3 regions of the Variovorax sp. PMC12 genome follow, and region 3 is predicted to be linked to each of the others. Evidence: predicted binding sites of a transcription regulator. Region 3 holds the regulator's gene; each other region holds the start of a gene.
The links. Region 3 encodes sigma-54, which starts transcription at its own class of promoters, with help from an activator protein. Its sites were predicted from a motif close to TGGCANGNAANCTGCTTT; they were not measured.
Positions count from the first base shown of each region.

Region 1: a site for sigma-54 is predicted at 5,966-5,983, ahead of C4F17_RS04160 (transglutaminase family protein). Genes of this name have one in related genera too.
Region 2: a site for sigma-54 is predicted at 3,000-3,017, ahead of C4F17_RS12125 (pilin). Genes of this name have one in related genera too.

Region 1 covers NZ_CP027773.1:893,381-903,598, forward strand. Annotated here, with positions in the region: gene C4F17_RS04140 (sensor histidine kinase) at 1-921, shown strand, start outside; gene C4F17_RS04145 (crotonase/enoyl-CoA hydratase family protein) at 960-1,922, shown strand; gene C4F17_RS04150 (glycerophosphodiester phosphodiesterase) at 2,062-3,279, shown strand; gene C4F17_RS04155 (alpha/beta hydrolase family protein) at 3,297-4,826, opposite strand; gene C4F17_RS04160 (transglutaminase family protein) at 5,025-5,924, opposite strand; gene C4F17_RS04165 (antibiotic biosynthesis monooxygenase family protein) at 6,056-6,388, shown strand; gene mnmC (FAD-dependent 5-carboxymethylaminomethyl-2-thiouridine(34) oxidoreductase MnmC) at 6,412-8,253, opposite strand; gene C4F17_RS04180 (oxidative damage protection protein) at 8,375-8,647, opposite strand; gene C4F17_RS04185 (sulfate ABC transporter substrate-binding protein) at 8,785-9,825, shown strand; gene ssuE (NADPH-dependent FMN reductase) at 9,962-10,218, shown strand, end outside.
Region 2 covers NZ_CP027773.1:2,606,138-2,616,355, forward strand. Annotated here, with positions in the region: gene C4F17_RS12090 (SOS response-associated peptidase) at 1-179, opposite strand, end outside; gene C4F17_RS12095 (hypothetical protein) at 303-545, shown strand; gene C4F17_RS12100 (hypothetical protein) at 564-872, shown strand; gene C4F17_RS12105 (hypothetical protein) at 859-1,077, shown strand; gene C4F17_RS12110 (hypothetical protein) at 1,082-1,327, shown strand; gene C4F17_RS12115 (thermonuclease family protein) at 1,324-1,869, shown strand; gene C4F17_RS12120 (pilin) at 1,852-2,352, opposite strand; gene C4F17_RS12125 (pilin) at 2,417-2,944, opposite strand; gene C4F17_RS12130 (helix-turn-helix domain-containing protein) at 3,160-3,741, opposite strand; gene C4F17_RS12135 (hypothetical protein) at 3,783-4,319, opposite strand; gene C4F17_RS12140 (hypothetical protein) at 4,397-4,576, shown strand; gene C4F17_RS12145 (hypothetical protein) at 4,560-6,521, opposite strand; gene C4F17_RS12150 (hypothetical protein) at 6,773-9,313, opposite strand; gene C4F17_RS32745 (hypothetical protein) at 9,499-10,218, shown strand, end outside.
Region 3 covers NZ_CP027773.1:3,532,736-3,542,953, forward strand. Annotated here, with positions in the region: gene C4F17_RS16350 (YceI family protein) at 1-387, shown strand, start outside; gene C4F17_RS16355 (hypothetical protein) at 427-684, opposite strand; gene C4F17_RS16360 (LysE family translocator) at 830-1,474, shown strand; gene C4F17_RS16365 (phospholipase D family protein) at 1,503-3,104, opposite strand; gene C4F17_RS16370 (RNA polymerase factor sigma-54) at 3,115-4,722, opposite strand; gene lptB (LPS export ABC transporter ATP-binding protein) at 4,743-5,537, opposite strand; gene lptA (lipopolysaccharide transport periplasmic protein LptA) at 5,534-6,244, opposite strand; gene C4F17_RS16385 (thiol:disulfide interchange protein DsbA/DsbL) at 6,369-7,016, opposite strand; gene C4F17_RS16390 (SPOR domain-containing protein) at 7,167-7,931, opposite strand; gene argS (arginine--tRNA ligase) at 7,943-9,628, opposite strand; gene C4F17_RS16400 (hypothetical protein) at 9,759-10,091, shown strand; gene C4F17_RS16405 (DUF2214 family protein) at 10,149-10,218, opposite strand, start outside.

The sequences.
Region 1 (10,218 bases), 2.6 Mb from region 3:
GCGGGGCTTGCGGCCTTTCGGCTCATCACCCGGCCGCTGCGCGAGCTGACGGCGGCGGTGAAGCGCTTCGAGACCGAGGGCATCGCCTCGCTGGAGCGCGAGACGCCCACGCTGGAACGCCTGTCCCGGGGCACCGACGAAATCGCACAGCTGGGCCAGGCCTTCACGCAGATGACGCGGCGCATCGCCGAGCAATGGCGCGAGCTCACGCTGCAGGACCAGCAGCGCCGCGAACTGTTCGCCAACATCTCGCACGACCTGCGCACGCCGCTCACGTCGCTGCACGGCTACCTCGAAACCCTGCTGCTCAAGGCCGGCACGCTCAGCGAGGAAGAGCGCCGGCGCTATCTGGAAATCGCGCTCGGCCAGAGCCGCAAGGTCGGCCGCCTCGCGCAGGAAGTGTTCGAGCTGGCCCGGCTCGAGTACGGCGTGGTCAAGCCCGAGAAAGAAAACTTCGCGCTGGCCGACCTGGTGCAGGACGTGTTCCAGAAGTTCGAACTGGCGGCCGAGGCGCGCCACCAGCGGCTGAAGCCCGACATCGCGCCGGGCCTGCCGGTGGTGTCTGCCGACCTGGGAATGATCGAGCGGGTGCTGACCAACCTGCTCGACAACGCCATCCGCCACACGCCGGCGGGCGGCGAGATCGTGGTGCAGCTGCGCCCGGAGAACGCCGGCGTGACGGTGCAGGTGAGCGACACGGGCCCGGGCATTCCGGGCGAGCTGCAGAAGTCGCTCTTCATGCGCCCGGTGTTCATGAGCGGCTCGCGCACCGACAGCGCCAGCAGCGGCGGGCTGGGCCTGGTGATCGTCAAGCGCATCCTGCAACTGCACGACAGCGACATCCGGCTGGTGCAGCAGCCCGACAAGGGGGCCGTGTTCCGCTTCCAGCTGGGCGGTGCGGGGAGCGCGGCAGGGGCCTGATCGGCGGTTTGCCTGTGGTGGGGGGCGATGCTACAAGCGTGGCGCGACCCGTTCCAACACACAGGAGACAAGAGACCATGCCAGTTTTCGACACCGTCCTGATCGACAAGGATCCGCAGCACCCGCGCATCGCGCGCCTCGTGCTGAACCGCCCCGAAAAGCTCAACGCCATCGGCGAGACCACGCCCTCGGAAATCCGCCGTGCGGTCGAGTGGGCCGAGGCCGACGACGAGGTGCACGTCATCGTGGTCGAGGGCGCGGGCCGCGCCTTCTGCGCCGGCTACGACCTTGGCGACTACGCCGAGGGCCAAGGCCGCGAAGGGCAGGGCGACCACCCCTGCCGGCAGGAGAAGACGCCGTGGGACCCGATGCTGGACTACGCCGCCATGAAGGGCAACACCGACGACTTCATGGCTCTCTGGCGCAGCCGCAAGCCCACCATCGCCAAGGTGCACGGCTACGCAGTGGCCGGCGGCAGCGACATCGCGCTGTGCTGCGACCTGCTCGCCATGGCCGACGACGCACGCATCGGCTACATGCCCACGCGCGTGTGGGGCTGCCCGACCACCGCCATGTGGACCTATCGGCTCGGCGCCATGCGCGCCAAGCAGCTCATGTTCACCGGCGACACCATCGACGGAAAGCAGGCGGCCGAATGGGGCCTGGCGAACTTCTCCGTGCCCGCCGACCGGCTCGACCAGGCCACGCTGAAGCTGGCCCTTCGCATCGCGGGCGTGCCGCGTTCGCACCTGATGATGCACAAGCTGGTGGTCAACCAGGTCTGGCATTCGATGGGGCTGGAACAGAGCCAGATGTTCGCCACCGTGTTCGACGGCATCACGCGCCACAACCCGGAGGGCATGTGGTTTCGACGGCAGGCAGAGGCAGAAGGCTTCAAGAGCGCCGTCGCGTGGCGCGACAGCGGGCGGGATATTCCGGAAGGCGACGAGGCCCGGGCCCGCATCGCGGAACTCGAAGCGAAGCTGGCCGCGCGCGGCTGACCTGGCGCCCTTCATCTCGCTGCCAATGTCACGCGACCGACATTTCCTCCCACGATGATCCGGCGCGCCTTCTGCCAATCCGTTTGACGGCAAAAGACGTGTCAATTTACATCGATGTGAACAAAAGGGAGGAATTTAAATGCAATTGCTTGATTTTTCGAGGGCCGTGCTGGCGGCTGGTGCCTGCGCGTTCATGGCGGCGTGTGGCGGCGGCAGTGGCGACGCGGGGCCGATGCCACTGCTCCTGCCGGCTTCACCTCCGCCGGCGGCTCCCGCGCCTGCGCCTGCGCCGGCCCCGGCGCCCGTGGAGGCGGCACCCCCGCTCGTCATCGGGCATCGCGGTGCATCGGCGCTTCGGCCCGAGCACACATTGGCTTCATACCAGCAGGCCATCGACGACGGAGCCGACTTCATCGAGCCTGACCTCGTGCCCACCAAGGACGGCGAACTCGTTGCCCGCCACGAGAACGCCATTGCCATCGTCAAGGACGGAAACCTCGTCGAGGCCACCACCAACGTGGCCGACGTGCCTAAGTTCGCCAGCCGCATGACCACCAAGGTGATCGACGGTACCTCGGTCACCGGCTGGTTCACCGAGGACTTCACGCTGGCCGAGCTGAAGGAGCTCAAGGCCCGTGAGCGCATTCCGAAGCTGCGCCCGGCGAACGTGTCGTACAACGACCAGTTCCAGGTGCCCACGCTCGACGAAGTGATCCAGCTCGCCAAGTCGCAGTCGGTGGCCAAGGGCCGCGTGATCGGCGTCTACCCCGAGACCAAGCACCCGACCTACTTCCGCTCGATTGGCCTGCCGCTGGAGAAGAAGCTGATCGACACGCTGCAGAAGCACGACCTGAACAAGGCCGAGGCACCAGTGTTCGTGCAGTCCTTCGAAACCGGCAACCTGAAGGACATCCGCCTGAAGAGCACGGTGAAGATCGTCCAGCTCATCGACGGGCAGGGCGCGCCCTACGACCTCGTGGCCCTGAGCGACAAGCGCACCTACGCCGATCTCGTGAAACCCGAAGGCTTGGCGGAGATCGCGACCTACGCGCAGGGCATCGGCGTGGCCAAGGCGCGCGTGATCCCGGTGGCTGACGGCAAGCTCGGCGCACCGACCACGCTCGTGAAGGACGCGCACGACAGGAAGCTGCTTGTCCATGTCTGGACGATCCGCCCGGAGAACAACTTCCTGCCGGACAGCCTCAAGAAAGAGCCGAAGACCGATCCGACCGCATACGGCGACACCGCCGGCGAGATCAAGGCCTTCCTTGACGCAGGCATCGACGGCCTCTTTGCCGACAGCCCCGCCACGGCGGTGCCGGCGGTCAGGGCGTATCGCGCGGCACGGCGCAACTAGGGCGCGCTGAACTCAGATCAGATCGGTGGCGAGCAGGACGGCAGGAGCGGGCGCACGTTGATCGTGCTCGAGCCATCGTCCACGCTAACCGCGTTGCGGGTGAAGTTGCAGCCGTACCTCGAATCCTTGATCGTGGAAGGGGTCAGAACGTCGTCGCCGGCGGGCTTCGCGTTGTTGTCCTTTTCCCAGCCGATCATGGCGGCGAAGGCTTCCTCCTGCTCCTTGATGGTGAAGTCGCAATGGGTGATGCCGCGGATGGCGCGCTGCACCAGCCACTGGCTGTTGCCCTTGGCCGCCACGCGCCTGTTGTAGATCTGTTCCATGCTGAAGGGCACGTACATGTCCCCAAGCGTGTGCAGCGTGACCACCGGGATCTTGAACTCGCCGTTGACCTTGGGAATCCAGCGCAGGCCGTCGGTGCGCAGGCGGTTTGCGTCCGGTGCGGCCGTGAGCTTTTGAGCGAGCGCGTTGAGTTCGTCCGATGCGGTGGTGTCGCCGTCGATCTTGTAGACGAAGCGGTTGGTGTCCAGCGTGCTCTTGTTGAGGATGCCGTTGACCGTGCCGTCACTGCCGAACACGCCCCACACCGCCTGGAACGAGCGGCCGTTCTGCAGGGAGAAGTTGAACAGGGGCCGCGGTCCGCCGGTCAGGTTCTCGAGCACCGAGGCGTACTGGTTTCCGACAGTGCCGTTGGGCGCGATGGCCGTGGCCGAGAAGGTGGAGAAGAGCGCCGGGGTGACCTGCGCCGCGATGTCAGCCCATTTGGGTGTCGGATAGCTCGCTTTCCCTGCCAGCGCCTGCGCGGTCACCTGCGCGGCGGCAAAGTAGTCGAACAGCTCCGTGTCGCCCACCACGCCGCACATCGGCACCGCGCCGTTGTACTTCACCTTGTGGTTGGCCGTGGCGTAGGTTTCGTCCTCGATGGCAGCCGCCGTGATGTGGCCGCCCATCGAATGGCCGGTGATGAATATCTTCGACGGCGCGGCCAGGTTGCGGCCGCGGGCCTTGGCGATGGCGTTGAACTGCAGGGCGAGGGCGTTGGTGTCTTCCACGCCGGCGCGCACGTCGTAGTAGTTCTTGCTGTAGCTGGAGGCGGCCCAGGCGTAGCCGTTCTGGATCAGGTAGCGGCGGATGGTGGGCGTGCCGGCTTGCAGCAGGTTGCCTTCGCCCGCATAGCCGTGCGCATACATCACGAGCTGGCCGTTCCAGTTGGCGGGCACTTCGACGTTGTACTGGGCGCCACCCAGCATGCCGGCCCAGCGGCTGGTCGTGCTGTTGTCGACCGTGTCGCTGCCGTCCGCCGCGAGCGCGGCGAAGGTGGTGGCCGAGGGGTCCGCCGGCGCGAACGAATTGCGGCTGTCCTGCAGGCGGGTTTCTTCGGCGACGGGAGCGGGGGGCGGCGCGGGAGGCGGCGGTGCGGCAGGCGCGGGTGCGGGCGTGGGCGCGGGAATGAAGCCGAGGCTGTTGCCGCCGCCGCCTCCACCGCCGCAGGATGCGACCGCGAGGCTGGCTGCCAGTGCAAGAAGTGTCAGGCGTGCTGAATGCATGGGGTGTCTCTCTCCGTTCTTGTGAGTTCTTGGGAAGAAATGACCGGCGCGGCGCTGCACCCGCGATCGTTCAGAACGATCGTGCTATTTCGCTGGCCGGCGGCGCAGCGTAGAGGTGTTGGGGAATGTGGCGCTGCGGGGTTTCCCGCAACGGCTATCGCCTGCGCGACAGCAGCCGTCGATCGGCGGGGGCGCGCCTCAGTTCTTGCGGCGCGTGACCACCACCGTCGCCTCTAGGCCTTCGTAGGCCTCGGCATCGCCGTACCAGCTGCCGGAGATCGGCGCCGCCTGCGCCGGATCGCGCGTGACGCCGACGCGGATCAGCTGGCCGCTGCCCATCAGGTTGTTGGTCGGGTCGAAGGCCATCCAGCCGATGCCCGGCAGGTAGGCCTGCAGCCACGCATGCGTGGTGCCGGCGCCGGTCATCGAATCGCCCTTGGCCTGCGCCGCGGTGTCGAGCGCGGCGTCGTAGATGTAGCCGGAGACGAAGCGCGTGGCGATGCCCAGGCGACGCGCCGCTTCCATCATCAGCAGCGCGTAGTCGCGGCAGCTGCCGCTGCCCAGCGCCAGGGTGGCGAGCGGCGTCTGGGTGCCTTCTTCGTCGCGCGCCTTGTATTCGAGGCTCTGGCCGATGTGCGCGTTCATGCGCGCAAGCACCTCGCGCGTGCTGTTGGGCTTGTCGGTGTGCAGGAACTGGTGGGCCCAGCGGATCAGCGTGCCCTGCGTGTCGTCGTCGTGGTGCGGGCGCAGGTAGTGCTCGAGGTCCAGGCGCTCCTGCACCGTATAGGCGAAGGGCAGGAATTCGGCGGCGGGGTCGAGCGCCAGCTGGTCCTGCTGGGCGGGCACATGCTCGATGGTGAACGAGCACACGATGCGCAGCTCGGTTGCCTCGCCCATCGGCTGCACCAGCGCGACGGAATTGGAGTGCGGGTCCTGGATGAGTCGGGTGAAGGCCTCCGGGCTCACCTGCAGGTCGGTGGCCAGCACGCGCAGGTCATGGCTGTCGCGCGGGCGGAACATCACGCGGTGCAGACCGAAAGTGACCGGCTTGTTGTAGCGGTAGACGGTGGTGTGCTTGATGTCGTATTGGGTGGCCATGCGGTGCATTCTCACGCGTTCGAATGACGGGCGGTTGGTTGATTGCAGTACCCATGCCGCAGAATCGGCCCCCGTTCGGCCTGCACAGGGCCGGGCTTTTGCCGACTTTCCCGGGAGGTTTCGATTCCGCCATGTACTCCGCCACCTTCATCTTTGCCAAGAAGCAGTTCGACGACGAGTTCCACCGCCTCGACCAGACCATCGCCGCCGCGGCGAAATCGCTGCCCGGCTACCTGGGCGAGGAGACGTGGGAGAACCCCGGCAACGGGCTGGTGTCGAACGTCTACTACTGGGACTCGCTGGACAGCCTGCAGGCGCTGATCCGCCACCCCGTGCACCAGCAAGCGAAGGCGGCGCAGGCGAACTGGCTCGACGGGTACAAGGTCGTGATTTCCGAGGTGCTGCGCAACTACGGCGACACCCGCATCGACCACATGCTGGCGCCTTCGCGGCGCCCCGGCTGACGACCTGCCCGAACGGGCGCGCCTCAGAGGCGCCGGGTGCCCAGCGCCTTGGCCAGCGTGGCTGGCAGTGGCAGCGGCTCGGCATGCCACTGCGCGGCCAGCAGTTCGGCGCACAGCGCCGCGAAGCTGAGGCCGCGCGAGCCCAGTGCGGTGCAGGCCCAGAGGCCCGTGGCGGAGCCGTCGAGCGGGCCGACCAGCGGGCGGCGGTCGCCTGAGGCGCAGCGGATGCCCACCCAGCTTTCGACATCGCCGCTCAAGAACGACGGCGCCAGCGCTGCGGCGGAAGCGGGATGCAACCGGCTCAGCCGTTCGCGGTTCGCATCGGCGTCGGCCGCTGTCGCTGCGAGGTCGGTGCTGTCGCGGTCGAAGGTCGCACCGGCCAGCCAGATCGGGGCGCCGGCGCCGTTGGGTACATGGGCGATCAGGTGGCCATCGCCGTTGATCGGGGTTGCGGGCAACGCGGCGCCATCGGGCATGGGCCCCCAGGCGACCTGGCCGCGCACCGGCTGCAGCGGAAGGGCGGGTGCGAAGCGGCCTGATTCATGGCCGGCGCAGACGACCACGCGGTCCGCCTCGGCCAGCAGCTGGCCGGCCGGGTCATGCAACTGCCAGGGTCCGCCAGGCTCCCGCTCCACCCGCGCCACACGGCAACCGCCGCGGAATTCGACGCCCGGCTGGCGCAGCCAGGCTGCGATCAGCCGGTGCGGCCGCACCCACGCCGCCTGCCCATGCCAGAGCGCGGCGGTGTCGCCGGGCAGGCCGACAGTGGCCAGTTGCCCGTCGTTCGCGGGCCAGGACTCGTTGGGGCCGCTGGCGCTCCAGCCGGCAGGCACGCGCACGTCGCCGTCAGGCCGGCGCTCGAGCACGCCGCTGGCGCGCCAGTCGCGGCCTTCTTCCAGCAGCCTCTCGAGTTCCGTCCAGGTGACGCGGATGCCGGCGCGCGTGAGCCGCGACAGCAGCGCGTCGTCCGGCGACACATGCGGCGCGAGCATGCCCACGGGCAGCCCCGACGCACCGGAGGCTGGCCAGTCGGCCGCGTCGAGCACGGTGACCCGCCAGCCGCGCCGCGCCAGGCTCGCCGCCACCGCCGCACCGGCCAGGCCGGCGCCGACGACGGCGCAGCGCCCCGGCGCCCCGATGCGCTCGGGCACGGGTTCGCGCCGGCGCACCGTCCAGGCGGGTGCGAACACGCCGCGCAGGCAGTCTCGCTTGGGTGGCAGGCCCTGGTGTTTCTCGACCGTGAAGCCGTATTGGGCCAGCGCATCGCGGATCGCCCGCGCGATGGTCCAGGTGGCGATGCGGGTGTCTTGCCGTGCGAAGCGCGACACGGCCTTCAGCGTGTCCGCCGACCACATGCCGGGGTTCTGCTGCGGGCTGAAGCCATCAAGAAAGATGCTGTCGGCGTCGAAGCGCTGCGCGCGCAGCATCGGCTGCACGTCGCCGATGCACAGCGTGAGCAGCACCCGGCCATCGTCGAAGGCCAGGCGGTGGAAGCCGGGCAGCAGCCCGTGCCATTGCGCGGCCAGTTCGCCGGCCAGCGCAGCAAGCTCGGGGTAGGCCCCGGCCGCGCGCAGCAGGTCGCCGGACGAGACCGGATGCGCCTCGATAGAGACGAAGTGCAGCATGCGCGGCCGCTCGGGATCCGCGCGCCACGCCTGCCAGGTTGTCAGGAAATTGAGGCCAAGCCCGAAGCCGGTTTCGAGAACCAGCCATTGCGGCTGTCCGGCCCAAGCCTCGGGCAGGCCGCAACCGCCCAGGAACACATGGCGCGATTGCGCCAGTGCGCCGGTTTCGGTGTGATAGATGTCGTCGAAGCGTTCGCTGCGCGGCACGCCGTCGGCGCGCCAAGTCACTGGTTCAGCCATGACGGAACGATCCAGAGGGCCTCTTCACCAGGGGTACCGCGGAACCGGCTTTGCCGGGCCGCTGGTGCCGCCCCCTGAAAGGGGGTTGGCGAAGCGACACGAAGTGCGCGAAGACTGGGGGTCAGTTTGACGGGGGTACGTAGCCTTGCGCCACGTCGGCGCCTTCGCCGAAGAAGTGCTTTTCCATCTGGCGCGCCAGGTACTGGCGGGCGCGCAGGTCGGCCAGGTTCAGCCGGTTTTCATTGACCAGCATCGTCTGCTGCTTCAGCCAGGCGGCCCAGGCCTCCTTGCTGACGTTCTCCCACAGGCGCTTGCCCAGTTCTCCGGGATAGGGCGGGAAGTCGAGCCCTTCGGCCTCTTTGCCGAGCTTGATGCACTGAACCATGCGTGCCATTTCTGTTGCCTCTGGTGGGGAAAGCGGTTGCTTAGTTGATTTAGCTATTTAGAACTGAAAACTTGGTCGTTCCAGTTTCTATATGTCGTATTGAGAATACGCAGCTTCATTGATATGCCTTTTTAGAGCAAGACACCATGAGCCTTCGCCGCGACTTTATCAAGCTTTCCCTGGGTGCCGGCGTGGCCGGTGCCATGGCCCTGTCGGCATTGCCGACGTTCGCCCAAGGCGGCGCGGGTACCGTGACGCTGCTGAACGTGTCCTATGACCCGACCCGCGAGCTGTACGTGGACTACAACCAGGCCTTCGCCAAGTACTGGAAGGGCAAGACCGGCCAGGACGTCACGGTCAAGCAGTCGCACGGCGGCTCGGGCAAGCAGGCCCGCTCGATCATCGACGGTATCGACGCCGACGTGGCCACGCTGGCCCTGGGCGGCGACATCGACGCGCTCGTCACGCACGGCGGCCTCGTCAAGCCAGACTGGCAGAAGCGCCTGCCGCACAACTCGGCGCCGTACACCTCGACCATCGTGTTCCTGGTGAAGAAGGGCAACCCCAAGGGCCTGAAGGACTGGGACGACCTGGTCAAGCCCGGCGTGCAGGTGATCACCCCCAACCCCAAGACCTCGGGCGGCGCCCGCTGGAACTACCTGGCCGCGTGGGAATTCGCCAAGCGCAAGTACGGTGGGGATGCGAAGGCCAAGGAATACATCGGCAACCTGTTCAAGAACGTGCCGGTGCTCGACACCGGCGCGCGCGGCGCGACCATCACCTTCGTGCAGCGCGGCGTGGGCGACGTGCTGCTGGCCTGGGAGAACGAAGCCTTCCTGGCGCTGAAGGAATTCGGCCCCGAGAAGTTCGAGATCGTGGTGCCTTCCATCTCCATCCTGGCCGAGCCCAGCGTGGCGGTGGTCGACAAGGTCGTCGACAAGAAGGGCACGCGTGCCGTGGCCGAGGAATACCTGAAGTACCTGTACTCGGACGAAGGCCAGGACATTGCCGGGCGCAACTTCTACCGCCCGACATCGGACAAGGCCAAGGCCAAGTATGACAAGCAGTTCCCCAAGCTCACGCTGGTGACCATCGACCAGGCCTTCGGCGGTTGGGCGAAGGCGGACAAGGAGCACTTCGCCGACGGCGGCTCCTTCGACCAGATCTACGCCCCGAAGCAGAAGTAACCCCCCAGGCTGCGCGCACTTCGTGTCGCTTCGCCCACCCCCATGCCGGGGGCGGGCCGGCCGCTTCGGGCGGCCGTGCGCGGCGGCCCCCAGGCATTCGCGCTCCTCGCTCCTCTTTACCGAACGAAAGTCTCTTGTGTCCGTTCTCCTGATTGCCGGCAGCCCTTCGGCCCCGTCCCGTTCCACCGCCTTGCTCGAAGCGGTGGGTGAGCGGCTGGCCCAGCGCCATGCGCGGATCGAGCGGCTCGCCATTCGCGACCTGCCGGCGCAGGCGCTGCTGCTGGCCGAGTGGAACCATCCGGCCATCGTCAACGCGATCGCCAAGGTGGCGGAGGCCCGCGTGGTCGTGGTGGCCACGCCGGTCTACAAGGCCGCCTACAGCGGCGTGCTCAA
Region 2 (10,218 bases), 930 kb from region 3:
TGCCCCACGACCAGTTCGCGCTCGTAGCCTGTCTCATCGCGCGCGCGACGGATGAATGGCGCCTGCGTCCGCGGGAAGACGCTGATCGCAGGCAGCAATGGCCGTCGGCTGCGCCGTTCGTCGATACGCCAGTAGCGCTCTGCCTCGGCGGATTCAGGGGTCCGATATTGGTTACACATGCTCTTTTTTTCCTTTCGGGAGCCGGTCTGGCCGATGTCACATTCTGCGACCTCACGACCGATTGACGCTGCGTCCTGACCGGAGAGATACTGTATTTCCATACAGTATTTTAGGAGCTTTCGATGTCACCCCCTTCCGCCGCCAACCCACCACCGATCCTTTCATTCGCGGCGGAGGTCAAGTTCCGCCTGCTCGCCGCCGAGGTCGGGCTCGTGGAAGAAGGCGGGCAGCTGTCGCAGGCGCAACTGGACTTTGCCCAGGGCGTGGCCGAGCTGTGCGCGGCCGTGGGTGACCAGTTCCGCAGCTCGAGCGCCTCCAGTGCTGGCGACCTGATCCGCGCCTACTATGGTCCCGTGCCGTTCTGAGGCAGCTAGGAAGCAGCCATGAAAGACGTCGAGTTTTTCAACTTCATGATGCCGCCAAGCATCTGGAACAAGAAGCCGAGCCCCTCGCGTTTCAAGATGGACATCGAATACGCGGCGAAGACCTACCCAGGCGCCACGCCCATTCTCAGCACGCGGGAGATCCGGGAAATTCCGGAGACGGAGGCCGATCACGCAGAGCGTGCAAAGTACATCTGCGGGTACAGCAAAGGCGGAATGACCTCCGAGGAGATTTTTGCAACCTGGCGCCAGGTAAAGAGTCAGGCGCCGAATGCCGGCAGCGACAATCCGCCCCATGAGCCAAGCTGACATCTTCCCCACCGACACCACCACTCTCTATACGCCAGCCTGGTACAGCGACAAGGTCCGCGAAGAACTCGAGCTGCCGCTGGCGCCAGGCGACTACAAGGTCACGCCGGGCGAGCGCTGGACGGTCACGTCTCTGAAGGACGGCGCGACGGTCTACAGCGGGATTGGCCCGGTCGAGATCCTGCGTTCGCGTGCGAAGGCCTGAAGCGATGTCCAACCTCTTCATTTCCATGACCGAAGCAGTCATCAGACACTGGAAGGCGAACGACAACGCATACCCGAAGAAATTTGTTCTCGCGCCCGAACAGCACAAGGGCTACGTGGCGTCACGCCGCGCTGGGATTGGTGGACCAAAGGCCGACGTGAGCGAGCACATGGGCGTGCCCGTTGAGGTCGTAGAAGGCTCGCCGGGCGTGATGGTGGCCGCCGACGGCACCGAGGTGTCGCTGCAATGAAGGTGCGGCGCTTCATCCTGCTGGCCGGCTTGCTCGTGCCGCTGCTGGCCGCGGCCGAGCCGCGCACCTGCCTGGTGGTTGGCGTCAGCGACGGCGACACCCTGACCGCGCGCTGCGGCACGGTCGGCAACTACGAGCAGATCAAGGTGCGCTTCAACGGCATCGACGCGCCTGAGAAGAAGCAGCCGTTCGGCGAGCGAGCAAAGCAGGCGCTGTCCGATCTCGTCTACATGAAGGAGGCTGCGCTCGATTGCCCGAAGACCGACCGCTACGGCCGCAGCGTCTGCCGCGTGATGGTGGCGCCAGCCTCGGCGCCGTCCGGGCCGAAGACTCTTGATGCTGGCCTGGCCATGATCACAGTCGGGATGGCGTGGTGGTATCGAACTTACGCACGCGAGCAGACGCCGCAGGAACGCGGGCAATATGAGTTCGCGGAGACCGAGGCGCGGGCCAAACGCGCGGGCCTGTGGATAGACGCTGCCCCGGTACCGCCGTGGGACTGGCGCAAGGAACGGCACTCGCGACTACAGCGGGCAGGTTGAGTTGGCGTACTTGGGGTCGATGTTGGCAGAACGGCAACTCCAACTTCCGGTGGGCTCGCGAGTCCATGTGATGGTGCTGGCGGGAGCCCCTTGCAACGGAGACCCGGCTGCGTTTCCCAAAGTGGCCACTATTGTGGAAAACTCGATAGCCGACAGGCTCACCTGCGGCACCCCAGTTCCGCTCGACGTCCAGGTCTCAGCGATGGCGGGAGCCGAATTGCCTGCAGTTGCTTGAAGACTTGATCCTGTTGCCTGGGGATCGCACTTACCCTGGGAAGCTGCCCCGATCGCAGTCTTGCCGTTCAGAAGGCACAGCTCCACTATGGGCTTGAGGGTGCCCGCCTCTCCGATGACACGCTGTACCTGTGATCGCAAGACATGGGTTTGATATTGCGGTATAGCAACAGCCGCCAGCACCCCAACAATCGCTGTGACGATCATCAGTTCAATCAGCGTAAAACCTTGCGAGATTGAGCGGTTCATGTTGGCCGCGCTCCTCCAATAAAAAAGCCGCCAAGTGGCGGCTCTTTGGGTCATGAGAAGCGAATTAAGCGCCGCTGGAAACACAGCCGGCGGGCGTGTACTTCTTCGCAACGGTCGTGGCGCAGGTCCAGCTGCCGTTGGCATCACGGTTCCAGCTGAGGGTTTGACCGGTCAGAGCAGCAGAAGACGAGCTGCCGAACGTCGACTTGAGTTCCACGGTCGGGCCAGCGCCGCTTGCGCCAGCAGTGATCGTCAGCGCGGGAACGCCACCCTTGCCAACTGCCGGAGCTGCACCATTCAGAGTGTTGCCATCGTTGTCTTTCAGCAGATTGGATGCGCTGGCTGTACCGCCGCAGGTCGTTGCATCGGTCGCGGCGCCGGTAGACATTTGCCCATTGTTCAAGCAGTCTTCGACAGGCGTCTTTTGCCCAGCCGTCTCACCCATCACACGGGAAACTTGGGACTTGGCAACGTAAGTTTGGTACTGGGGAATCGCGATGGCGGCCAAGATGCCGATGATCGCGACAACGATCATCAGTTCGATCAGGGTGAAGCCGGCTTGTGCGCGGCGAGCGATGGTTCGACGGTTCATGTGAATCCTCAGAGTTAGTTGAACGCCGAGGGCTTTCCCCCGGAGCGAGTCTCTAACTGCAGAAGGCATGCCATCCCCAAAAAACAAATCTCCCGGCTCGAAAGTGCAAAAAAGTTCTCAAAATCTCTTGCGTGCTGGGCTGAATTGGGCGGCAAGGCCACGATTTGGCGACAATTTGTGTCTCGCGGTAACAAAATTGTCAGCCGCCAGTGCACTTACAGAATGATTCGATCGCCGAATTCAGCGATCAAATAGGCCCTCATCGCCGCCTCTAGGTGATTCCGCCCCCACGCCGCACTTGGATAGGCAGCAGGTCTAGCAACAACACCTTTTTCCATTCGGAGCACTCCGTCGAAGGGGACGCCCGAAGGCACTGTTGTGAAGTGCATATCGAACTCGCTCAGGATCGACCCTGCATGACTCCAGTTGCTGCTGTATGCGAGCACGGGCCGGCTGGCCTGTCCTGGGATGAGTATCACTGGTTCGCTGTCCATCCACTCAGGAGAGTGGCGCTGGGCCTTAGCAACCCAAAAATCCAATTCTCGTCCCGTTAAGTCGGCGAACTTCGGGAGCGTGCCAAGGTCTTCTTTAGGTAGCAATTCCCCAATCAGTTGGTCAATGCTCACGCCGAAGAACTGCGACAGCACCTTCAACTCAAAGATGCCTGGCTCTCCCTCGCCCTGTTCCCAACGAATGATCGTTCGTTTTGTAAAGCCCAGGGCATCGCCAAGCTGCTGCTGGGTGAGGCGCCGGTCATTTCGCAGTTTTTTGATGTTAGGTACGGGGTGTGCTGCCATCTGCCAAGGATAGCGCCAGCCTCAGCACTACTGACCGCAGACTACGTCGGGCGAGGTACTACGCCCAGGAGGCCATTCACTGGCTTGCTCAGGTCCCCCTGATCCAGCCATGCGCGCAGGCGCGCCACTGACACTTCCTTGATGGGCCCGATCTTGAAGTCCGGCGGGAAGTGTTTGCTGTAGGCTTCCTTGGCGGACTGCCTATCGGTGTAACCCAGGAGGATTTTGTGCTCGTCGAACTTGCCAGCCGCGTCAACCTGGTCGACGACGAAGGCGCGGAGAGACCGATGGTTCGGGCCGATGTAGACGTCGACCTGCTCATCGTCAGCGCCAGTTGTCCGCTTGATGTAGCCGTAGTGGGCATGCATTTGCCGCATCCACGGCGTTCCGTCCTTTCCAACGCCTTTGCGCACCGAACCCTCAGGAAACTCGACTGTCACGTCCAGGCCCGCGATACGCACGTGGCCCATCTGATAGTTACCCGCGGCCAACTGTGCCTCTGTCGGCTCGGGCAGGGTACTAAGTGGCGAAGTGGCAGCCTCATGGGCGCCACTGTCTAGGTTTGCGGTGGTGTTCATCCTGGCCGCAGTCTCCGCTTCGCCCCAGAGTTCCTCCACCCCTACCGGGGGCCGTCCGCTGCTGCTACATTGCGGGTATGGCAAAAGATCCCAAGAACTTCACGGGCGAAGATATGTCGCGCCTGTTGAATGCTGAGGAGCGACGCCTGCAGTCCCGCGAGGACTGGAAAGGCTTCAGCTTAGCCACGATGGGCATCGGCGCAGCGCTTTTGTTAGTCATTTGCGTCGGCGCTTACTTCTTCAGTTTTCTGCCCTGAGGCGCGCTTGCCGAGACTCCTGCATGCGACGCAGGCCCGGCCGTTCACCACCTGATACCGGCACCCGCGCTGCAGCCGCAACTGCAGAAGGAACTAACGCTTCGTTCGCTCGCGTGCTGCCCGCCGCGAACCGGACCACAGATGGCGAGGTTGTCGCCTTCGCGATGCTACGTGCGACCACTGGAGCCGCGAGAGCTGCTGAAACTGCGCCAGCGTTGCCGGTGGCCAGCGCCGTGCCCAGACCTGCTGCCCAGCCGATCATCGCGCCCTGGCGCGCGGTCCCGGACGGGTTCGCGAATACCTTGCTGCCCTCGCGGCGGTTCGAAGCCATGCGGCCCATCATCGTGATCTTCTGCTCGAGGTTCGGAAAACCCGACGTATTGAAGAGCGCGCGGCGTGCTGGCTGGCTCATGTTCGCCAAATTCGTCAGGAAAGTCTCGGAGCTGAAGGCGTCGCCGAGCTCGTTCTGCTGTCCAGGCTTGGCGCGGCCCAAGCGCTGAAGCACTGCTGCTGCCACCTCGCGGCGGTTCTCGACTGGCATGGACTTCATCAGCCGGTTGATCTGCGTGCCGCCGTCGGCCAGGCCGGTGGTAGCCGCCTTGAAGATCTTCTCGGGTGCGTCCTTGTTCACGATGGCCGAAATCTGGTCCATGCGCTCGCTGGCCAGCCGCGTGAAGGTGTTCGCCCGGGTCCATGCCTGCTCGGCCTGCGGCCCGGCCGCCTTCGCTGTGACGCCGAGGTCTTCGCTCAACGCTGCGTAGAGCTTCGACCACTTGTCGCGATTGATCTCGGACGTGAAGTTGGCATCCGACATTTCGCGCCCGACCAGGGTGCGCATCTTCTTGATGCTCTCGTAAGGGAGCGAGGCGTCATCCAGATTCACGGGCGCCGGATTCATGACACTGCTGCGCGATCCGGCCGGCGCTTGGCGCTCGGCAGCCGCCTCCAAGTCGGCGATCAGCGATTTTTCGAGGCCATTGAGTTTGGCATTGCGGAACCATGCCGAAAGGTTCTCGGCGCCGTCGATCCCAGCATTCAGCTCCTGCAGCGCAGCACGGGTGTTGCTCACCGTGATGGGCGCGTCCGGCGCGATGTACCGGTCCAGGTTGTTGTAGAGCCGCTGCTGGGTCTCGCGCACGTTGTCGCGGAAGGTGGCCACGCCGCGGGCAATGGCCTCGCCGGCATCCGCCCCGCTCGCGGTCGGGGCCAATCGGTCTGTCAGGTCCTGCACGCTCTTCGCGAGCGCTTCTGCTTGCTGCTCGCCGCGGCGGACCATGATCCCTGAGCCGCCGACGACGTTGGATAGGCCGGTCTCGGCACCCTGCAGCGCCCGGCTTTGAGTCGCCTGACCAAGGGTCGGCGTAGTGCCGGCAGCTTCCTCGAAAGTGGCGATGTTGTCCGCCACACGCTGTCGACCGGCCTCGCCCCCGCGCAGCGCGCCGCGCACGCCAGCCTGCGCTGCGAACGGGACGGCGGTAGGGGCCAGGGCGCCGGCAATGCCAGCGACGCCTTGTGCTACCGCGCCGCCGCCCGCCTCGCGCGTGATCCCTGATGCGCCGGCGCCCGTGGCGCCGCTCACCGCCTGCATGCCGGGCGCGGCAGCCATCATGCTGCCAAGGGCCTTGGTGATAGGCCCAGCCGCAGCTTGCGCCAGCGCCTGCCCAGCACCCACGCCAGTCAGGGCGGTAGCTGCGCCGGTGGCCGCGTCTTGCACCACGCGCTCGGTCGCGTTCTCCGGCTTGGCCACGCCCGTCTGGTCCATGATGTTGCCGAGGGCGCTGGCGACCTTCTGGAAGCGGAAGCCGTTCCCTTCGCCCGCCACGGCGTCTAGCCCGGCATTGACCGGGCCGGTGATGGCGTCAGACACCATGCCCGGCAGCGCGGCCGCACCCTGCACGACGGCGCGCGCCGCCAGTCCTGCCTGGTGTCCGAGTTCGCCGAGCACAGATCGATCGGGCTTCGGCGGCTCGGCTGCCGGCGCGGCCGGCGCCGCTGGCGCGGGATATGGCGCTGGCGCGACGACCTGGTCTTTCGCCCAGAAGGCATCGGGACTCGCCGCTGTAGCCGGGGGCGTGGCGGGCACTGCCGTCGACGGCGCCGGGGCGGCGGCAGTGCCCACTGGAGCTGCAACTGCCGGCGCGGCTGCGGCAGGCGCAGCGGGGGCGACGACCTCGTCTCCTTCCCAGAACTCAGCCATTACGACTTCCTCCGCGTGGTGCCATCGGGTGCGATGTAGGTGGCGCCTACCGGCAGCTTGGCGTGGTCCGCAGGACTCGTGACCGGGGCGGCTTGGGCGGCTGCAGCGCCTGGTCGAATCTTGGCGATCCGCGCGTCAGCGTCGGGCACCTCGGCCAAGATACCGCGCATCGACAGTTCACGGTTGGCCCGTTTCTGCTTGACCACCTCGGCACTGTCGCCCGGTTGCGGGAAGTACTGCTTGTCGGCGCTGTCGAATTCGCTGGGCGCGATGGCGGCGCCCGACTCGCGGCGCAGCACGGCGTTGACGAAGTTGCGCTTCGCCTGGTCCAGTTGCTGGGCAGCGGCCGTGTTGAACTGATTCACGATGCCGCCGGTGATCGGGTTGTTTGCCCCCGGCGTCGAGAACAGTTTCCCGTCCTTTTCCAACTTGTCGAAGATCTCGTTCGCCTCCTGCATGCGGCTGCCGAACTGCAGCGCTTTTGCCTGAGTGTCGGTGAGGTTGTTCTTGCCCTTCGGCGTGTCGGGATCGGCCGGGCCGCCCTTGATGAATTTCAGGTTCCCGTCGGGAGTGCGTTCGTAGCCGGCCGGCGGCGCGTGGCCCAGCAACTCCTTGCCCTCCATGCCAGCGATCTGCTGTGTCGCTGCTTGGCGCTGCGCCGGCGTGCTGTTGGGGTCTGCCACGACCGCCTGCAGGCTCGCCTTGCGCTGAGCAAGCGCCAGCGCCGGCTCGGCCGCTGCCGCCGCGCGGTCGTCGCGATTGGCGTCGAGCGTGACCTTTTTGCCCTCAAGCGAAAGCCGCTGCTGGTTGATACCCAGTTCCTGCTGCGCGCGGGCATCGGCCAGCTTGGCGCGCGCGTCAGTGCCGCGTTCCTGAATTGTGGCGCGCTGGGTGTCGCCGGCCTCCTTGGCTGCGACTTGGGCCATACGTGCTCGCGCATCGATCGGAAGCAACGCCGCCTGTACCGCCACCTCATTCGGCACCGCGCCGCGCCGCGTCATCACGCTGCTGTTCAGAGCGTTCCGAAGGTTGGCCTGTTCATTGAACTGGGCGCGGCGGTCGGCCTCGGCGCCGGCTCCGTCGATGATGGTTGCGCCTCCCTGCGGGATCGAGGCATTCGACGCCTGCAGGTTGGCCAGTTGCGCATTGGTGTCGGCCATGCTGCCCAGAGGGTTGGCACGTGCCGGCGTGGCGGCAACGCCTGTGGCGGGCAGCGTTGCAAGCTGCGCTTGAGGCGTCGGCGCCGCTGGCGCGGCAGCTGCTGGCGCTGGCGCGGCTGTCGGCGCAACGTCCACAGGTTGCGCCTCCACAGCAGGCGCTGCCGGCGGCTGCACGGGTGCAGCAGGTGCTGGAGCGGGCGCATCCGGATACGGCGCCGCCGATTCGTACCGGCCACGCGGGATCTCTGCCACGTAGGGCTTGGGACTTGCTACCGCCGCTGCGGTGGGCGAGAGAGATGCCAGTTGCACATCGGCAGCCCTCTGCATGTCGGTTCGGGCGCTTGCGGACATGCCCCCCAGCGCCAGAGCCGCAGCCTCAGGAGATGCGAACGTCGGCAGGGGTTTGCGCGGGTCGTCGATCTCGCCGCCGTTGGCGTAGCCCGCGATGGACTGCACCGGGCGCGCCGCAAGACTTGCCGCCGCAGTGCCCGCCGCTGGCGCCGCCGCGAGATTGGAGCGCCGCACGCCGGGCGCGGACATCATCGCCGTGCGAGCGTCGGCGCCGGTGTTGAAGGCCGCATTCCGGTTCGCATAGTCCAAGGGCGCGGCGGCCGAAGGCGGCGCCACCGCAGGGGCCGGCGCGGCAGGCTTCAACGCGATCGGCGTCAATGCAGCGGGCGCACCCAGCACCGGCGGCGCGGCCGGTGGCGGCGGAGCGCGAAAGGAATCGACAGTGCTTACGGTACCGCCAGGCGCCGCACCATTGACCGCGATGTTTCCGGTGACGCTCCCGCCAGAGTAGGAGTTGCCGACGCGCGTAACGGCGCCGGGATCGATCGCGCCGCCGTCGGCGCGCGCCAAGCGACCCATCTTCTCGGCTGGGCTGCGCGTTGGGGTGTGGGTTGCGTCGATCAGCGCCTCGAGCTTTTCCTTGCCGACGGCTGCCGTGGTGTCCGCAGGCAGCATGAACTCGCCAGCAGATGCCCAGATCGGCACCTTGTCTTCCGTCGGACCGCCAGGACCATGCACGGGGCCGCCATGCTCCATCGGCTTCGCCTTGGCGTGGGAGGCTGGCATCTGCGCCAACATGGCCGCCGCACCACCCTTCTTCACCGGGCCGCCGTCCTTGAGCCCTGCCGCTTTCATGCGCTTCTCCAAACCAGTGTTGCCGGCGTAGTCGCTGATGTTGCTCAGCCGAGCCGATGCGGGCTGCGCTGGAGCCTCGGCAGCCGGTGCAGGCGCTGGGGCCCGAGCAGGGGTGTTGCCGTAGTAGCGGTCGAACATGCGCCGCACCATTCCGCCGTCGGCGAAGTGCTGGATCTCGATGCGCTTTGTCCGCGCCAGGATGGCGGCGGCGTTGCCTTGCGCGGAATCGGTCATGAGGGCCTCTCAGAGTACTGAGCGGCATTCTTCGCGCGCGAGGCGAAAGGGTCGAACCCTAGTGGGGTCTCCGTACTCACATCGCGGCGGCGGTGCTACCAAAAAGGCGCATTGCGCAACACAGGCTGTTACATTCGGTGTAGCGGTGTCGCTCTAAGACCGATGATGGCGTTCGGAGAAAGACTATGGAAACAAAAATCGATCAGATTCTCAAAACTCTTGATGCCATTCAAGAAGCAGAAAAAATTCGATCTACGGGATGGTTTTCTCGTATTTTCAAAATCATCGAGATTGCACTAATTCCACTCACTGTTGCTGGACTCGCATACTATGGCAATAAGGCCGCTACTCAGATTGCAGACGGACAGCTAGCACTTGCCAGATCGGCAGCTGAAGATCGAAAAGCAGAATTCCAAAGAACGATTCAGAGCAAGTATTTGGAGCTGTTCTACCGGGACATCACCTCGAATGACGCCACGCAACAAGCGAGTGCTCTGGCACTACTCAAGCTGCTTGAACCAAGCTTGGCGAACGACGTTGCCACATATGTAGCGGCGAACAGTCGCATATCTGCACAAATTAAAGCGGAGGTTAAAAACGAAAATCAGCGGGTTCAGGCAGCCACTCAAGTTTCAATCCGCACAAGAAGTTCGGATGTGATGAATGGTTATACTGTCGGAATTTACTACTTATCTACTGACGCCGCGGCTGAAAAAACAGCACATCGAATTCAATCCCACTTAAAACAAAAGCTACCGGGCATTGAAATCCGCCCGTATCCCTCAAAGCCGGACTTTCTTAATGAACAGACCAACGCAGCGACTTTAGAGGTGAGATATGACGCTGGAATTGAGGATAAACAAGCTGCGCGATTAAAAGCTCTTCTAGAAATGCCTCCAATTATT
Region 3 (10,218 bases):
AGCGGCAAGGTCGACATCACGATGGACATCAGCTCCATCAACACCGGCGTCGACCTGCTCAACCGCCACGTGCAGAGCAAGGATTTCTTCAACGTGGCGGAATTCCCGACCGGCCGCTTCGTGGCCGACCGGATCGACATCAGCGGCGACAAGGTGGTCGACGTGCCGGGCACGCTCACGCTGATGGGGCAAACGAGGCCGGTGACGCTGAAGGCGGTGCGCTTCAACTGCTACCTGAGTCCGCTGATCAACCGCCAGGTGTGCGGCGGCGACTTCGAGACCACGGTGGAACGCAGCGACTGGGGAATCACCTGGGGACTGAACTTCGGGTTCGAGAACAAGGTGAAGCTGCTGGTGCAGGTGGAAGCGGTCAACGTCCAGCCGTAGGCGCTTCCGGCGCCGTGGCTGGCGGCCCTGCCGGCCTGCCTACCTGACGATGGTCTTGCCGGGGCGGCTCGCGGCCAGCGGTTCGTCGCCGTCGTCCTTCGGGGATTTCAGCCAGTCGCGGGCGGCCATCAGGGCACGCGGAAGATTCAGCAAGACCAGCATCCAGGCACCCATCGCCACCGCCATCACCGCACCGAACAGCAGTTGCTCGGCCAGCGGCGCATCGCTCCAGTAGAAGAAGCTCAGCAAACAGGACAGGATCAATGCCCAGATGGCCAGAAGGTAGAGATTTTTCATTTTTGTGCACCGCGGAAGTCGGTACACAAAATGTAAACGAAAACATAATTTTAGTACTACTTAAAGTTTACTTTTCAGTCGTTGATCAGCGTGACTTTCTCCACGCTATTCACCCATTTCAAATTTCCACCAAGAGGCAGCCCCGATGGACAACACCCTTTCCTTGCTAGGCATCGCCGGCGCGATGGCGGTGGGCGCGATGAGCCCGGGCCCGAGTTTCGTGATGGTGGCGCGCACGGCCGTGGTCTCGCGCGGCGACGGGCTGGCTGCGGCGCTGGGCATGGGGGCTGGCGGACTGGTCTTCGCCATCGCGGCGCTTGCGGGACTGCAGGCGGCGTTCCTGGCGGTGCCGGGGCTCTACCTGGCGATAAAAGGCTTCGGCGGCGCCTACCTCGTCTACCTGGGTTTTCGCATCTGCCGCGGCGCGCGCCAGCCACTGGCCGTGACACCCGATGTGGGTAACTCCCCCGGCCGGCAGGGGCGTGGCGGCCGCACCTTCCTGCTGGGCCTGGCGACCCAGGTCAGCAACCCGAAGACGGCCGTGGTCTACGCCAGCATCTTCGCCGCCTTCCTGCCGCGCGAGGTGCCGCTGGTGCTGGCGCTGGCGGTGCCGGCCGTGATCTTCTGCATCGAGACCGGCTGGTACGCCATCGTGGCGCTGGCGCTTTCCTCGGCGGCGCCGCGCTCGGCCTACCTGCGCTACAAGGCCTGGATCGACCGCGCGGCCGGCGGCGTGATGGGGCTGCTGGGGGTGCGGCTGGTCTGGTCGGCCTTGCGCGGCGGCCACTGACCGGGCACCGGCCGCGCCTGAAGCAGGCCTAGAGCAGGCTCTCGGGCGTCAGCGGCGCCAGCAGTTCGAGCATGGTGCGGTCCCAGAAGCCCGAATCGGGCTCCTCGTGCAGCACCGTGATCTGGCCGGCATCGTCGCTGACCCATTCGATGCGCCCGTCGTTGTTGCCTTCGGCAAAGCGCAGCCGGTAGGCGCCCTGCTGCTTGAGCACGTCGAGCAGCTTGAGCATCTGCTGCGCCATTTCGGGGCTGTGGATGATCAGGCCGATCTCGGTGTTCTGCGATTCCGAGCGCGGATCGAAATTCATCGAACCCACGAACAGCGTGCGCCGGTCGATCACCGCCGACTTCGCATGCAGCCGCCCGACCGTGGTGCCGAAAAGCCCCAGCCGCACGCTGCGCCGGGTGCGCGTGGAGCTCAGCTCGTACAGGTCGGCGCCGAGCTTGAGCATGTCGGGCCGGTAGCGGCGGTAGGCGGTGTGCACCAGCGGCTCGTCGGTGGCTGCCAGCGAATTGGTGACCACGCTGATCTTCACGCCGCGCCCGCGGATCTCGCGCATCACCTCGAGCCCCGTGGCGCCCGGTATCAGGTAGGGCGAGACGATGGTGACCTCGGCGCGCGCGCGGCGCATCTGCTCGACCACGTTGTAGCGCACGCTGTCGACGTCCAGCAGCGGCACGCCGCCGTACGACGCGGTCTTGCCGATCACGCGGTCGGGCGAGTCGGCATAGGCCTCGGCCAGGGTCCAGATCAGGCCCAGCCTGCCGGCGTTCAGGTCGTCGGCGATCGGGCTGTAGCCCAGCAGGTCGTTGGGCGCGGGCGGCGGCGGCGGCGGGGTGGTGTCGGCGCCGGTGGCGGCGTCGAAGCGGCGCTGCAGCTCCTCGCGCGAAAGGCTGCTCGCCACCACCGACTGCACGGGGCGCACATAGGTGCTGTTCCAGTACTGGTCGAACAGGCTGCCGAGCCGGGGAATGAGCGCGCCGGTCACGAAGGTGTCGAGGTCGAGAAAGTTCTCGCCCGCCGTGCGCGTGAAGTACTGGTTGCCGATGTTGCGCCCGCCCGCCACCGCCATCGCGCCGTCGGCGATGAACAGCTTGTTGTGCATGCGGCGGTTCACGCGGCTGAAGTCGAACAGCGAAGCCGCGAAGCGCCTGACCAGGCTGCTGCGCCCTGCCGGGAACGGGTTGAACAGCCGCAGCTCTACATTCGGCGTGGCGGCAAAGCCGAGCAGCAGTTCGTCTTCGCCCGATGTGTAGAGGTCGTCCATGAGCACCCGCACGCGCACGCCGCGCAGGGCGGCGTCGCGCAGGGTGCGCAGCAGGTAGCGGCCGGTCTCGTCGTTCTCGATCTGGTAGTACTGCACGTCCAGCGTGCGCTGGGCGCGGCGCGCCAGCTCGATGCGGGTGGCGAAGGCGAAGTCGCCGCCGGGCATCAGGCGAAAGCCGCTCAGGTCGGGGTCGGGCTGGGCCGCCATCGCGAGCTTGCCGAGCGCGGTGTCGGGCGACACGGCCATGGCCTTGGTGGGCGGGCGCGGCGCCTCGTCGGGCAGGGTGGCGCAGCCGCTGAACAGCAGCACGGCCAGCAAAGCGATCACCCAATGGCCCCAGCGCGACATCGGGAGACGGCTCATCGAAGGCTTTCTACAGGGCCTTGCGCAGGTTGGCGGGCGCAATGCGCAAGGCTTCGCGGTACTTGGCCACGGTGCGGCGCGCGCACTCGATGCCCTGCTCCTTCAGCATCTCGGAGATCTGGCTGTCCGACAGCGGCTTCTTGATGCTCTCGGAGCTCACGAACTGCTTGATCAGCGCGCGCACCGCCGTGCTCGACGCATTGCCGCCGGTCTCGGTGCCCAGCGCCGAGCCGAAGAAATACTTCAGCTCGACCGTGCCGAACGGCGTGGCCATGTACTTGGCGGTGGTCACGCGCGAGATGGTGGATTCGTGCAGGCCCAGTTCGTCCGCAATTTCGCGCAGCACCAGCGGGCGCATGGCCAGCTCGCCGTGCACGAAGTAGCTCTTCTGGCGCTCGACGATGGCGTTGCTCACGCGCAGGATGGTGTCGAAGCGCTGCTGGATGTTCTTGATGAACCAGCGCGCCTCCTGCAGCCGCTGCGACAGCGCCTGGCTGCCCTCGCCCTTGTGCGACTTGAGCGCGCCGGCATAGATGTCGTGCACGCGCAGGCGCGGCATGACCTCGGGATTCAGCATGACGCGGAACTTGACGTTGGTGCCGCGTCCGGTCTTGGTGACGATCACGTCGGGAATGACGATGTTGCGCTCGACGTCGACGAAACGGCGCCCCGGCTTGGGCTCCAGCCGCGCAATGACCTGCAGCGCCGAGCGCACCAGCTCTTCGCTGCTGCGGGTGAGCGTGGCCAGGCGCTTGAAGTCGCGCCGCGCGAGCAGTTCCATCGGCTGCTTGCAGATGGCGATCGCGGTCTTGTAGACCTGTGCCTGCTCTTCGTCTTCGTCGTCGTCCTCGGCGGCCAGCGCGCGCAGCTGGATGCTCAGGCATTCGCCGAGGTCGCGCGCCCCCACGCCCACCGGCTCCAGGCTCTGCAGCAGGCCGAGCGCCACCTGGAAGTGGTGCACCAGGTCGTCGAACTGGTCGTTGTCGTCGCCGGCCAGGCCCGAGGCCAGCGCAGGCAGGGAGTCTTCGAGGTAGCCGTCGTCGTTGAGCGACTCGATCAGGAAGCGCAGCGCGGCGCTGTCGTTCTCGCTCAGGCGCAGGCTCAGCGCCTGGCGGTGCAGGAACGACTGCAGCGATTCCTGGCTGCGCGCGAGTTCGGTGGCGTCGGCGCGTTCGTCGTCGCCCAGGTTGTTCTGGCGCGCGGGAGCGTCGCTGCCCCACTCGCTGTCGTCGGGCGCCATGTCGACGGTGCCGTCGCCTTCCCAGTCGGGCTCGCGCTCGGCGATCTCGGCGGCGGGGCCGTCGGAGTCGGCCGTGGTGGTGGTGGCGGTCTCGGTCGAGGCGGTGGAGGTGCTGGCGGGCGGCGGGGTGAAGTCGCTCTCGCCGTCGCCGCCGTCACTGCCGTCATCGCGCGCAGCGGGGGCGTCGGCGGTGTCGAGCCCGAACTCCTCGCGCGCCGCTTCTTCCGCGGTGCGCTCGAGGAAGGGGTTCTCGTCGAGCATCTGCTCCACTTCCTGGCTCAGTTCGAGCGTGGAGAGTTGGAGCAGCCTGATCGACTGCTGCAGCTGGGGCGTCAACGCCAAGTGCTGCGAGACGCGAAGGGACAGCCCTTGCTTCATGTGGAGAACCCGACCCTTCCTTACATACGGAAGTGTTCGCCTAGGTACACCCTGCGTACCTCGGCGTTGTCGACGATCTCCGAGGGCGTACCTTGTGCCAGCACATGCCCGTCGCTGATGATGAACGCGTGATCGCAGATGCCCAGCGTTTCGCGCACGTTGTGGTCGGTGATGAGCACGCCGATGCCGCGCTCTTTCAGGAAGCTGATGATCCGCTGGATTTCGATGACGGCGATCGGGTCGATGCCGGCGAAGGGTTCGTCCAGCAGGATGAAGCGCGGCTGGGTGGCCAGGGCGCGTGCGATCTCGACGCGGCGTCGCTCGCCGCCCGACAGCGCCAACGCCGGCGAATCGCGCAGGTGGTCGACGCGCAGGTCGGCCAGCAGTTCGGACAGGCGCTCTTCCATGTGCTGCTTGGACAGCGGCGCGAGCTTGCCGCTCGCGTCGGGCTCGTGCTGCAGTTCGAGCACGGCGCGCACGTTTTCCTCCACCGTGAGCTTGCGGAAGATCGAGGCTTCCTGCGGCAGGTAGCTCAGGCCCATGCGCGCGCGGCGGTGGATGGGCATGTGGGCGATGGGCTCGCCGTCGATGGTGATCTCGCCCGCGTCGGCGCGCACCAGCCCGACGATCATGTAGAACGAGGTGGTCTTGCCGGCGCCGTTGGGGCCGAGCAGCCCGACGACTTCACCCTTCTGCACGTCGAGCGAGACGTCCTTCACGACCGTGCGGCTGCCGTAGCTCTTCTTCAGGCCGCGCGCCACCAGGCGACTGCCCGGTGCGCCGTTGGCTTCCTGGGTTCCAGCGGTTTCGATCACTTGCGGGTTTCTCCATCGCCACCGAGCGTGGTGGTCGAGCGCAGGCCCGTGCCGGGCGCGGGCGTGGACGCTGCCGGCGCGGCCGGCTTGGCCCCGGCCGGTGCGCCGGGCGCGGGCGCCGTGGCGGCCTTGGGTGTCAGGATGGTCTTGACGCGGCCGCTCGGGGACGACGCGTTGACCGCGGTGTTCGGCGGCACGGTGGAACCGTTGACCGTGTAGGTGTCGTTGCTCTGGTCGTAGACGATCAGGGCGCCGGTGCTCACGTCGTTCGGCGTGGAACCGAGCAGGCGGCGCATTTCCGCGTTGCGGATGAACTTGACGTTGTCGGCACGGCTGTCGTACTCGATGACTTCGGACTCGCCCTCGATCCACTCGTCGGGGGCGTTGCGCTTCTGCTTGTAATAGGCCCGCTTGCCGGGTGCCGCCGTGACCACGCCGTACTGGTAGCCCTCGGCGTCCTGGCGGACATCGAGCCGCGCGCCGCGGATGATGATCGTGCCTTTTGTTACCAGCACGTTGCCCGTGAACACGCTGGTCTGCTTGAGGTCGTCGTAGCGCATGGCATCCGACTCGATGTTCATCGGCTTGCTGCGGTCGGCGGTCTCGGCCAGGGCGCCCGAGGCAAGGCCGGCCAGCAGCAACGCGGCGGCGGCCAGGCGGCCGACGCGACGCAGGAAGGGAGTGGTGGAGTAAGAATGCAATGTCATAGAGGCACGAAACTTGCTCGGCATTGTATGCGGCTGATTGCGACAACCCGCACGCACAGATGAAAAAGCCCGCCGAAGCGGGCCGGGGATGAGGCGCGGCGCCACGAGGTGCGCAAAGCCCGGGTCAGCCCTTCCTGGCTTCGCCCACGAGGTAGTTCACGACCTGCAGCACCTTGGTCATGCTGCCGGCGGTTTCGCCGTCCACGTACCAGCGGCCGGCCACGGCCATCGCCGGCACCCCAGCCACCTTGTAGGCATCGGTCATCTGCGAAGCCCGCTTGGCCTTGCTGGCCACGCCGAACGAGGTGAACAGTTCCTTGAACTTCGCGGCGTCGAGGCCGTTGGCGGCGGCCCAGGCAATGATGTTGGCGTCGCCGTTCACGTTCTGGCGCTGCGCGTGGATCGCGTTGAACACCTTCGGCTGGTATTCGTCGACCTTGCCCATGGCCTCGAGCGTGTAGTACAGGCGCTGCTTGGCTTCGACGTCGTTGCCCACGAAAGGCACCGGGATGCGGCGGAACGCCACTTCCTTGGGAGCCGACTTGACCCAGGCTTCGAGCGACGGCTCGAAGTCGTTGCAATGTGGGCAGTTGTACGAGAAGAACTCGACCACTTCGACCTTGCCGGCCGGCGCGTCGACGGGCACGCGCTTGTCGAGCACCAGGTACTCGGTGCCGGCCTTGGGCGCACGCGCCTGGGCATGGGCCGGGTTGGCGGCCAGGGACAGCAGCCCGAGCGAGGTGGCGGCCAGCGAAAAGTCACGACGTTTCATTGAAAGGGTTCTCCAGTTGGTACGGCAGACTGAGCCGGCACGCGGCGGGGAGTTCCCCCCGCCCGCGGCGCGCCCAAGGCGATGAATGGTGGCGGCAGATACCGCGCGGCGAAGCTTAAGGGCTATTGGTGGCAATCGATCGCCGAGGCGTCAGCGCTGCACCCGCACGAGCGCCGAATCGAGACCGCCGCCGTCCAGGCGCTCCTTGAGCCGGTCGGCGTCTTCCTTCTTGTTGAAGGGGCCGGCCCGCACGCGGTAGACGGTGCGGCCCGCCTGCTCGCGCTCGGTGACCTTGGCCTCGACGCCCATCAGCGACAGCTTGGCGCGCTGGGCCTCGGCGTCGTCGGTGGTGCGGAAGGCGCCGGCCTGCACGAAGTACATGAACGGGTCGGCGCCCGAGCTGCTGCTGGCGGCGCTGCTGTTGCTGCTGGGCGCGGCCGACGCGGTGGTCGTGCTGCCGGAGCCGCCGCCCGAGCGGGCGCGCGCCAGGTCGCCCAGCGGGTCGTTCGACGGCGGCAGCGCGTTGGCCTCGGCGGGCGCGGGGGCGGTGCGCGGCTTGGCGGCAGTGGGGGGCACCACCACGGGCACGGGCGGCGCGGTGGTCGCCGGCGCAGTGGCAGGCGTGACGGCGGTGGTGGCCGGCTCGCCGGTGACGGGGTTGACCGGACCGCCCGCGGCCGGCGCCGGCTTGGGCGCGCCAGCCTTGCCGGCGAGCGGCGCGTTCGGGTCCCAGTCGCGGTTCTTGCGAGCCTCGGCTTCGTCCTGCTCGGCGCCGCCGCGCTGCGTCTTGGTCACGAAAGGAATCGGCACCTTGGTCACGTAGACCGCGATGCCCAGCGCGACGCCCAGGCCGAGCACCAGCCCGATGATCAGGCCGATGACGATGTTGCCGCGTTGTCTGGTTGTCTTCTTCATGGTGGGGTGGTTCACATCTTGCTCGGCGCACTGACGCCGAGAATCGCGAGGCCATTGTGCAGCACCTGCGCGGTCGCGGCGACCAGCGCCAGGCGGGCCAGCTTGACCTTCTCGTCGTCCACCAGGATGCGCTCGGCGTCGTAGTAGCTGTGGTAGCTGGCGGCCAGCTCGCGCAGATAGAAAGTGACGTCGTGCGGGGCGAAATCGCGCGCGGCGGCGGTGAGCATGGCCGGGTACTTGGCCAGCAGCAGCATCAGCGCCTGGGCCGCCGGGCTTTCCAGCGGCGACAGGTCGACGCCCGCCAGCGTGGCGCGGTCGCCGCCCCAGCCCGCCAGCACCGAGCAGATGCGCGCATGCGCGTACTGCACGTAGTACACCGGGTTGTCGTTGTTCTTGGTGACCGCGAGGTCGACGTCGAAGGTGTACTCGGTGTCCGGCTTGCGGCTCAGCAGGAAGAAGCGCACGGCGTCGGTGCTGGTCCATTCGATCAGGTCGCGCAGCGTGACGTAGCTGCCGGCGCGCTTGCTGATCTTGACCTCCTCGCCGCCCTTGACCACGCGCACCATGGTGTGCAGCACGTAGTCGGGGTAGCCCTCGGGGATGCCCTCGCCCACGGCCTGCAGGCCGGCGCGCACCCGGGCGATGGTGCCGTGGTGGTCGGTGCCCTGGATGTTGACGACCTTGTGGAAGCCGCGTTCCCACTTGGCGATGTGGTACGCCACGTCGGGCACGAAGTAGGTGTACGTGCCGTCCTGCTTCTTCATGACGCGGTCTTTGTCGTCGCCGTAGTCGGTCGACTTCAGCCACAGCGCGCCGTCCTGCTCGTAGGTCTTGCCGGCGGCCACCAGCTTCTGCACGGCGGCCTCGACGCGGCCGCTGGTGTAGAGGCTCGACTCCAGGTAGTACTGGTCGAAGTGCACGCGGAAGGCCTGCAGGTCGAGGTCCTGTTCGCGGCGCAGGTAGGCCACGGCGAACTCGCGGATGGCGTCGATGTCCTCGATGTCGCCGGTGGCGGTGACTTCGCGGTCTTCCGACTTGACGGTCTTCTTGGCCTTGAAGTCTTCGGCGATGTCGGCGATGTAGTCGCCGTTGTAGGCCGGCGCCTTTTCGCCGCTGGGCCACTCGGCGTCGCCGGGCTTGAAGCCGCGCGCGCGCAGCTGGGTGCTGTTGGCCAGCGTCTGGATCTGCACGCCGGCGTCGTTGTAGTAGTACTCGCGCCACACGCTCTCGCCCTGCGAAGCGCGCAGGTTGCAGATGGCGTCGCCCAGCGCGGCCTGGCGGCCGTGGCCGACGTGCAGCGGGCCAGTCGGGTTGGCGGAGACGAACTCGACCAGCACCTTCTCGCCCGTGGCGGGCTGCTGGCCGAAGCTTTCGCTGGCCGACAGCACCTCGCGCACGATCTGCTGCTTGGCCGCCGTCTTCAGGCGGATGTTGAGGAAGCCGGGGCCGGCGATCTCGATGGCCTCGACCCATTGGCCGAAAGCGGGGGTTGCGAGCAAGGCGGCGCTGAGCTGTTCGGCCAGCTCGCGCGGCTTGCGCGCTAGCGGTTTGGCGAGCTGCATGGCTGCCGTGCTGGCGAAATCGCCATGGGCGGCCACCTTGGGCGACTCGAACGCGGCTTTGGAGCCAGCGCCGGGCGAGAGGGATTCGAGCGTGTTCGCGAGCGCCGCGAGCAGCTCCTGTTTGACCAATAGCATCTGCGAATTTTACCGGGGGCAAACCCGGGAGCTGTTGACGATGGTCATCCAATCGTGAACCTGGCCCGTTACGATGGTCGGCCCCGGGGCGGGGCAACTGTCACAACCAACCTTGCAAGGACATATCACCATGAAGAAGTTCCTTTCCCTGGTAGCCCTGGGCGCCTGTCTCTCCTTCGGCGCCTACGCGCAAGACAAGGCCGCCGCACCGGCGGCCGCTCCCGCCGCCATGGCCGCGCCGGCCGCCGGCGCCAGCTGCGACGCCAAGGCTGTCGACAAGAACGGCAAGGCCCTGGCCGGCGCTGCCAAGGCCAGCTTCGTCAAGAAGTGCGAAAAGGACGCCAAGGCCGCCGCCGCTCCCGCCTGCGCCACCAAGGCTGTGGACAAGAACGGCAAGGCCCTGGCCGGCGCCGCCAAGAACAGCTTCATGAAGAAGTGCGAAGCGGACGCAGCCAAGGGCTGATTCACCGCCAACGCTGAAGAAGCCCGCCTCGCGCGGGCTTTTTTTCGTCCCGGCTTCCTATTTGCCGAAGCCGCGCGCCAGGAACACCGCCACCAGCGGAATCAGCGCGATCAGGTGCGCCTGCACC